Regions from separate parts of the Micromonospora sp. NPDC023633 genome, predicted to be linked through region 1. Evidence: riboswitches for the same ligand, from Rfam matches in the RefSeq annotation. Region 1 holds a riboswitch; the other holds the start of a gene.

Region 1 (4,153 bases):
CTCGATCCAGGTGTCGTCGGCGAGCCGGTCGGGGGCGGCGCCGGTCAGGCCCAGCTTGACCGGCCGCCCGTCGGCGGCGCAGCAGGAGAGCACCATCCGGGCCAGCAGTGGCCGGCCGTCGGGGCCGGTGGTGACGAAGCCGGTCAGTTGGACCCGGCGGTCGCCGATCGAAGCGCCCCGGTCGAACAGCGCCCGGGAGGCGTAGTCGAGCACGGCCACCCGCACCGGGTCGCCGTCGGGCAGCGGCGGGTAGTCGGACGGCTGCTGGCGGGTGGAGACGGCGGTGCCGGCCTGGCCGGCCGCGTACGAGCCCAGGGCCGGCGGGGCGACCAGCAGCAGGCCCAGCACGGGCAGGATCAGCAGCCAGCCGACCCGCGGCTCGTGGTGGCCGTGGCCGTCGTGGTCGTGCGCGTCGTCGTGGTCTTGTGCGTCGTGCTGGTCGGCGGGCGTGCGCCGCAGGATGGGGCGCAGCTCGTACCAGAGGGTCATGACCGCGGCGGCCACCAGCAGCAGGCCGGCGGCGATCAGGAAGGGACGCAGCCCCTCCTTGACGTAGCGCAGGTGCAGGTCGGTGAGGCTGGCCCGGACCACCGCGCCACCGAGCAGCAGCAGGACGACCGCCTGCGCCTGCCGGTTCACAGCAGCACCGCCCCGGTCGCGACGGCCACCGCGACGGCCACCGCGAAGGTGGTCGGGGCGAACCGCAGCGCGAACCGCCGGCCGAAGACTCCGGCCTGCATCGAGATGAGCTTGAGGTCGACCATCGGCCCCACCACCAGGAAGACCAGTCGGGAGGTCAGCGAGAACTGCGACAGCGAGGCGGCGACGAAGGCGTCCGCCTCGGAGCAGAGCGAGAGCAGCACCGCGAGCCCGGCCAGCGCGAGCACCGAGAGCACGGGTTCGTCGGCGAGGGTCTGCAACCACCGCTCCGGCACCACGACGTTGATCGTGGCCGCCGCCGCCGCGCCGATCACCAGGAACCCGCCGGCGTGCGTGACGTCGTGCCGGACCGCCCCCCAGAACGCCCGCCCGCGCGAGCTGTCGTCCAGCTCCGGCCGGCGTGGCAGCCGGATCCAGTCGGCCCGGCCGAGGCGCAGCCACAGCCAGCCCATGACCATCGCGACGACCAGGCTCGCGACGGCCCGGCCGAGGACCATCGCCGGGTCGTCGGGGAAGGCCACCGCGGTGGCGGTGAGCACGATCGGGTTGATCGCCGGTGCGGCGAGCAGGAACGCCAGGGCGGCGGCGGGGGTGACCCCGCGCCGGATCAGCGAGCCGGCGATCGGCACCGCCCCGCACTCGCAGCCGGGCAGCACCACACCGGCCGCGCTGGCCACCGGGACCGCGAGCGCGGGGTGACGCGGCAGCGCCCGGGCCCAGAACGACCGGGGCACGAAGACCGCGATCACCGCGGAGAGCAGCACCCCGAAGACCAGGAACGGCACCGCCTGCACCATGACCGAGACGAAGACGGTGGTCCAGGTCTGCAACCGGGGCGCGGAGAGGGCGCCGGCGAGCGGCTCGCGGAAGACGATCAGCAGGATCAGCAGGCCGGCGAGCACCTCCACCGACCCGATCCGCCGGTCCGGGCGGCGGGGCGCCGCCGGCGTCTCCTCGCGTACGCCCGGGGCGGCCACGCCCACCGCGCCCGGGTGCGGCCCGTCCGGCGCGCGGCGGTCAGCCTCGGATGTCACGTGCGTGTCCCTCTGCCGGTTCTCCAGTGGCCGCCCGAGAGTACCGGGGCGGAATCTACCGCGTCGATCGAACGCGCTGGTGAGCTGCGGAAAGATCACTTTGCCCGATGATCTTCGAAGGTGTTAGCGTCGGCGCGACAACTTCACATCCGACAGGGGAGCGCACAGCGCTGAGAGTGCGGGCACCGCCCGCAGACCCTCGAACCTGATCTGGGTAATGCCAGCGCAGGGAGTTCGGTCGACCTCCAGCCGCGTCGACGTCCGGCACATCCGGGCGCGGCGTGCGTCTTCTCCTGGTTCTCGTTCGGGACTGGGAGCAATCATGCGAGACAACAACACCGCCACCCGGTGGCGTACGGTCGACGTCGTCGTCGCCGCGGTGATCGCGGTGGCCTTCGGCGTCATCTTCTGGGCCTGGGGCCTGCTGTGGCGGGCCGTCGACCCGGCGTTCGCGTTCTTCCCGGCCGGCCAGGCGATCATGTACGGCGTGTGGCTGGTCCCGGCCGTCCTCGGCGGCCTGGTGATCCGCAAGCCCGGCGCGGCGCTCTTCTGCGAGGCGGTGGCGGCCACGGTCTCCGCGCTGCTCGGCTCGGAGTGGGGCGGCGTCACCATCGTCCAGGGCCTGATCCAGGGGCTCGGCGCCGAGCTGGCCTTCGCCGCGTTCCGGTACCGCTCGTTCCGGCTGCCCACCGCGCTGCTCGCCGGCGCGCTGACCGGCCTCGGCGCGGCGCTGTTCGACTTCTTCGTCTGGAACAGCGAGTACGCCCTGGGCAGCTACCGGATCCCCTACGCCCTGCTCACCATCGTCAGCGCCACCGTCGTCGCCGGCGCCGGCGGCTGGGCCCTGACCCGCGCCCTGGCCACCACGGGCGCCCTGGACCGGTTCCCCGCCGCCCGCGACCGCGCCCCGATCTGACCCGCACCACGGAATCGGGGTCGATCATGAGGTTGACGGCGACGTGGATCTCCGTGGGCGCCGCCGACCTCATGATCGACGCCCGCGGGCGGGCCGGAAGGGGGGCGCGGTGGGAGCGGTGACGCTGCGGGGGTTCGGGTGGCGGCACGCCGGGCGGCGGGCGTGGGCCGTACGCGGGGTGGACCTGCGCGTCGAGGCCGGCGAGCGGGTGCTGCTGCTGGGACCCTCCGGGGCCGGCAAGAGCACCCTGCTCGCCGCGCTGGCCGGGCTGCTGCCCGAGGACTCGGGCGAGCAGGAGGGCACCGTCGAGATCGACGGGCTCGACCCCCGCAAGGGCCGGGAGCGGGTGGGCATCGTCTTCCAGGACCCGCAGACCCAGCTCGTGATGGCCCGCAGCGGCGACGACGTGGCGTTCGGGCTGGAGAACCGGGGGGTCCTCGCCGGGGAGATCTGGCCCCGCGTCGACGAGGCGCTGACCCGGGTCGGCTTCCCGTACCCCCGGGACCGCCCCACCGCCGCGCTCTCCGGCGGCGAGCAGCAACGGCTCGCCCTGGCCGGGGTGCTGGCGCTGCGGCCCGGGTTGCTGCTGCTCGACGAGCCGACCGCCAACCTCGACCCGACCGGCGCGGCGCTGATCCGGGCGGCGGTGGCCGGCGCGCTGGACGCCGACACCACGCTGATCCTGGTCGAGCACCGGGTCGCCGAGGCGCTGCCCCTGGTCGACCGCGTGGTCGTGCTCGAACCCGGTGGCGGCGTCCGCGCAGACGGCACGCCCGAGGCGGTCTTCGGCACGCACGGCGACGCGCTCGCCGCCGAGGGCGTCTGGGTGCCCGGCCGCCCGGTACCGCCCCGCCACGCGACCGCGCCGGCCGGCGACGTGCTGCTCACCGCCGACCGGCTCGCGCTGCCGCCCCGGCTGGCCGCCGTCGACCTGGCGGTACGCGCCGGCGAGGCGCTCGCCGTCCTCGGCCCCAACGGGGCCGGCAAGTCGACCCTCGCCCTGCTGCTCGGTGGCCTGCTCAAGCCCGGAGCCGGTCGGGTCGCGGCGAGGACGGCACTGGCCGGCGACGACGCCCGCACTCCCCCGCACCGCTGGCGCGCCCCGGCGCTGGCCCGCCGGATCGGCTCGGTCTTCCAGGACCCGGAGCACCAGTTCGTCACCAACACCGTCTTCGACGAGCTGGCGCTCGGCCCGCGCCGCACCGGCCAGCCCGAGGCGGCGGTCCGGTCCACGGTGGACGGGCTGCTGTCCCGGCTGCGGTTGACGAAGCTCGCGGCGGCGAACCCGTACACCCTCTCCGGCGGGGAGGCGCGGCGGCTGAGCGTGGCGACCGCCCTGGCCACCGCCCCCCGCCTGCTCGTCTGCGACGAACCGACCTTCGGCCAGGACCGGCGCACCTGGCTGGAGCTGGTGGACCTCTTCGCCGAGCTGCGCGACGCCGGGCACGGCCTGGTCGCCGTGACCCACGATGCGGAGTTCGTCGCCGCCCTGGCTGATCGCCGCCTCACCCTGGAGCGCCCATGACCAGCCCCGACCGGACCG
Region 2 (4,153 bases), on a different contig from region 1:
CGGGGTCGTCGCCGTCGCCCTCGGCGGCAGCCGGGCCCGGGGCGAGCACCGGCCGGACTCCGACTGGGACCTCGGCCTCTACTACCGGGGCGAGCTGGACGTGCCGGGGCTGCGCGCCGTCGCCGCCTCGGTCGCCGACGAGGAGGTCGAGCTGACCCCGCCCGGCGGCTGGGGGCCGTGGGTCGACGGCGGCGGGTGGCTGCGCGTCGGCGGTACGGCGGTCGACTGGATCTACCGCGACCTCGACCGGGTGCACCGGATCTGGGCCGACTGCCGGGCCGGTCGCTACGAGGTCGGCGTGCAGGCCGGGCACCCGCTCGGGTTCTACTCGTCCGCCTACGCCGGCGAGGTGGCGCTCTGCCGGGTGCTCGGCGACCCGACCGGTGAGCTGACCGCGCTGCGGGAGGAGACCCGCGCGTACCCGCCGGCCCTGGCCGACGCCCTGACGGCCGGCGGGTGGGAGGCCCGGTTCCTGGTCGACGGCGCGGCCAAGGCGGTTGCGGCCGGTGACGGCGGGTACGTGGCCGGCTGCCTGTTCCGGGCGGTCGGCGTACTCGCCCAGGTGCTGCACGCCCGGGCCGGGCGGTGGCTGGTCAACGAGAAGGGCATGATCGCCGCCGCCGGGCGGCTGCCGGGCGCGCCACCCGACTTCGCCCGGCGGGCGCAGGGGCTGCTCGGGGCGGTCGGACACACGCCGGACGAGCTGGCCGGCACGCTCGCCGCCGCCCGGCGGCTCGTCGCCGACGTCCTGGACCGAGCCGACCTGGCGGCCCTCCACGAATGCGTGCCGGTCGATGGGATGGGGCGTGCCGGGCCGGGCGGCATAGGGTGGATCTCGTGACTGAGATGACCTACCGCCGGTTGGGCGACTCCGGGCTCGTGGTGTCCGTGGTCGGCATCGGCTGCAACAACTTCGGCCGCAAGCTCGACCTCGACGGCACCCGGGCGGTGGTCGCCGCCGCGCTCGACGCCGGAATCAACTTCTTCGACACCGCCGACATCTACGGCGAGCCGCAGGGCGGCTCCGAGGAGCTGCTGGGCCAGGCGCTCAAGGGCCGGCGCGACGACGTGGTGGTGGCCACCAAGTTCGGCATGGACATGAACGGCATGAACGGCCCCGACTTCGGCGCCCGGGGCGCGCGTCGCTACATCGCCCGGGCGGTCGAGGCGTCGCTGCGCCGACTCGGCACCGACCACATCGACCTGTACCAGATGCACGAGCCCGACCCGGGCACCCCGATCGACGAGACGCTCGCCGCGCTCGACGACCTCGTCCGCGCCGGCAAGGTCCGTTACCTGGGCAACTCCAACTTCGCCGGCTGGCAGATCGCGGACGCGGACTGGGTGGCGTCGTCGAACGGCCGGTCCAGGTTCATCAGCGCGCAGAACCACTACAGCCTGCTGGAGCGCGGCGTCGAGGCCGAGGTGGTGCCGGCGTGCGAGCGGTTCGGCCTCGGGCTGCTGCCGTTCTTCCCGCTGGCCAACGGGCTGCTCACCGGCAAGTACAAGCGGAACGAGGCCCCGCCGGCCGGCAGCCGCCTCGCCGGTGGCGGCCGGTACGCCCAGCGACTCGCCGCCGCCGACTGGGACACCATCGAGGCGATCGAGGCGTACGCCGCCGAGCGGGGCCTGTCGATGCTCCAGGTGGCGATCGGCGGGCTGGCCGCCCAGCCGGCGGTGACCTCGGTGATCGCCGGCGCCACCACGCCCGAGCAGGTACGCGCCAACGCGGAGGCGGGCACCTGGCAGCCCACCGACGAGGATCTCGACGCCCTGCGCGCCGTCCTCTGACACCCGCCCCCGCCCCCGGCACCGCAGCACTGCGGCACCGGGGGCGGTGCGCTGCGCGCGGCACCCACACCCGCGCCTGCGCGAGGTTCGGTGGAACGCCCTTCGGCGACGGCGGCGCTGCCCCGGAACGGCAGGAAGGCGAGCCGGGGCGGTACCCGGGTGGCGGAGGACATCCGGACAGCATGGCGTGACGGGACGGTCACGCGCCGCCCCGACCGTCGGGATCGGGCGGTCGGTGTGAAATCCGCATCCCGACCTTGGCGGATCCGGCGATCCGTCGTACGGTGACACCCGCAAGTGACCCACGGGAGCCCGGTACACCGGGCTGAGAGGGGGGCTGTGAGCCCCCGACCGTCGAACCTGATCCGGGTAATGCCGGCGCAGGGAGGAGTGTTGCCGTGCCGTCCCTCGGGCGACTGCATCTCATCACCGACACCCGACCCGGGCGGGATCCGCTCGCCGTGCTGCGGGCCGCCCTTCCGGTGGCCCGCGCGGAACTGGTCGTGCAGGTCCGGGTGACCGACGACGCCACCGACCGGGAGGCGTACGACCTGGCCCGCCGGGCGGTCGCGCTCTGCGCCCGGTACGACGCCACCTGCCTGGTGAACGACCGGCTGCACGTGGCGCTGGCGGTGGGTGCCGCTGGTGGGCACGTCGGCGCGGACGACCTGCCGGTCGGGGCGGCCCGCCGGGTGCTCGGCGCGACCGCCGTGCTCGGCGCCACCGCCCGCGAGCCGGGGACGGCCGCCGAGGCGGTCGCCGCCGGGGCCAGCTACCTGGGCGTGGGCCCCTGCCACGCCACCAGCACCAAGGCGGGGCTGCCGGCGCCGATCGGCCCGGCGGGGGTACGCGCCGTCGCCGACGCCGTGGACGTGCCGGTCGTCGCGATCGGCGGGGTGACCGCCGCCAGGGTTCCCGCGTTGGTGGCCGCGGGGGCGTACGGGGTGGCGGTGGTGGGGGCGCTCTCCGGGGCGGCCGACCCGGCCCGGGCGACGGCGGAGCTGCTGGGAGCGCTGGGGTGCTGACCCGACCGGACGTCGCCGTGGTGGGGGCGGGACCGGTCGGGCTGGCGATCGCCTGGCGCTGCGCGGCGCGCGGGCTCCGGGTCGTCGTGCACGACCCCGCCCCGGGCCGCGGCGCGTCCCACGTCGCCGCCGGGATGCTCGCCCCGGTCGCCGAGGCGTACTTCGGCGAGCACGAGTTGACCGGGCTGCTGACCGCCTCCGCCGCCCGCTGGCCGGCGTTCGCCGCCGAACTGACCGCCGCCAGCGGTGTCGACGTCGGCTACCGGACCGAGGGCACGCTGATGGTCGGGCTCACCGCCGACGACCTGGCCGAGGCGCGCCGGCTGTGGGCGTACCAGCAGGGGATCGGACTGCCGGTGACGCCGCTGCGCCCCTCGGCGCTGCGGGACCGCGAGCCGGCGCTGGCGCCCCGGGTGCGCGGCGGCGCGCTCGCCGCCACCGACCACCAGGTCGACCCGCGCCGGCTCGTGCCCGCGCTGCGCAGGGCCGCCGAGCGGGCCGGCGCCACTCTGGTCCCCGCCGCCGTGCGCGCCCTGTCCGACGTGGACGCCGGGGTCACGGTGGTCGCGGCCGGCTGCGGCGCGGCCGCCCTGACGGGGCTGCCGGTGCGGCCGGTGAAGGGGCAGGTGGTCCGGCTCCGCGCGCCCGGCGGCGGCGTGCCGGGCTTTCGGCACGTCATCCGGGGGTACGCCGACGGCGAGCACGTCTACCTCGTCCCCCGCGCGGACGGGGAGGTGGTGGTGGGCGCGACCGTCGAGGAGCGCTCCGACACCGACGTGTCCGCCGGGGCGGTGCTGCGCCTGCTCCGCGCCGCCGTCGACCTGCTGCCCGAGCTGGCCGGGTACGACCTGGTCGAGACCCTCGCCGGCCTGCGTCCCGGCACCCCCGACAACGCCCCCATCCTCGGCCCGCTGCCCGGCCGGCCTGGCGTGCTCGCCGCGACCGGACACCACCGGCACGGCATCGTGCTCACCCCGGTCACCGCCGACCTGATCGCCGACCTGGTCGGTACGGGTGTGGCGGACCCGATGCTCGCCCCCTTCACCCCGGCCCGCTTCGCGCCGGCCGCGCCCGCCGGGCCCACCGCCCGCCCGCCCTCATCCGAGGAGGAGCACACGTGGAACTGACGGTGAACGGCGCCGGGCGCAGCCTGCCCGGCGGCTCGACCGTGGCGGACCTGGTCCGCGCGGTCACCGACCAGCAGCGCGGCCTCGCCGTCGCGGTCAACGGGGAGGTGGTGCCGCGTACGGGCTGGCCGACGACCCTGCTGCGCGAGGGCGACCGCGTCGAGGTGCTCAGCGCCGCCCAGGGCGGGTGACGCGGTGAGCTTCGACCTG

What was found. Region 1 has a riboswitch for thiamine pyrophosphate ahead of AB0G13_RS10555 (ECF transporter S component). Riboswitches for the same ligand answer to the same signal wherever they lie in the genome.
Region 2: linked by a shared signal. The riboswitch ahead of thiE (thiamine phosphate synthase) and the one ahead of AB0G13_RS10555 (ECF transporter S component) in region 1 are both predicted to bind thiamine pyrophosphate.

The regions. Positions count from the first base shown of each region.
Region 1 is NZ_JBFABB010000025.1:5,166-9,318, forward strand. It holds gene AB0G13_RS10545 (TIGR03943 family protein) at 1-639, opposite strand, end outside; gene AB0G13_RS10550 (permease) at 636-1,637, opposite strand; TPP riboswitch at 1,839-1,944, shown strand; gene AB0G13_RS10555 (ECF transporter S component) at 2,017-2,610, shown strand; gene AB0G13_RS10560 (ABC transporter ATP-binding protein) at 2,720-4,135, shown strand.
Region 2 is NZ_JBFABB010000130.1:9,493-13,645, forward strand. It holds gene AB0G13_RS28865 (nucleotidyltransferase domain-containing protein) at 1-841, shown strand, start outside; gene AB0G13_RS28870 (aldo/keto reductase) at 829-1,791, shown strand; TPP riboswitch at 2,087-2,195, shown strand; gene thiE (thiamine phosphate synthase) at 2,190-2,816, shown strand; gene thiO (glycine oxidase ThiO) at 2,810-3,943, shown strand; gene thiS (sulfur carrier protein ThiS) at 3,934-4,134, shown strand; gene AB0G13_RS28890 (thiazole synthase) at 4,139-4,153, shown strand, end outside.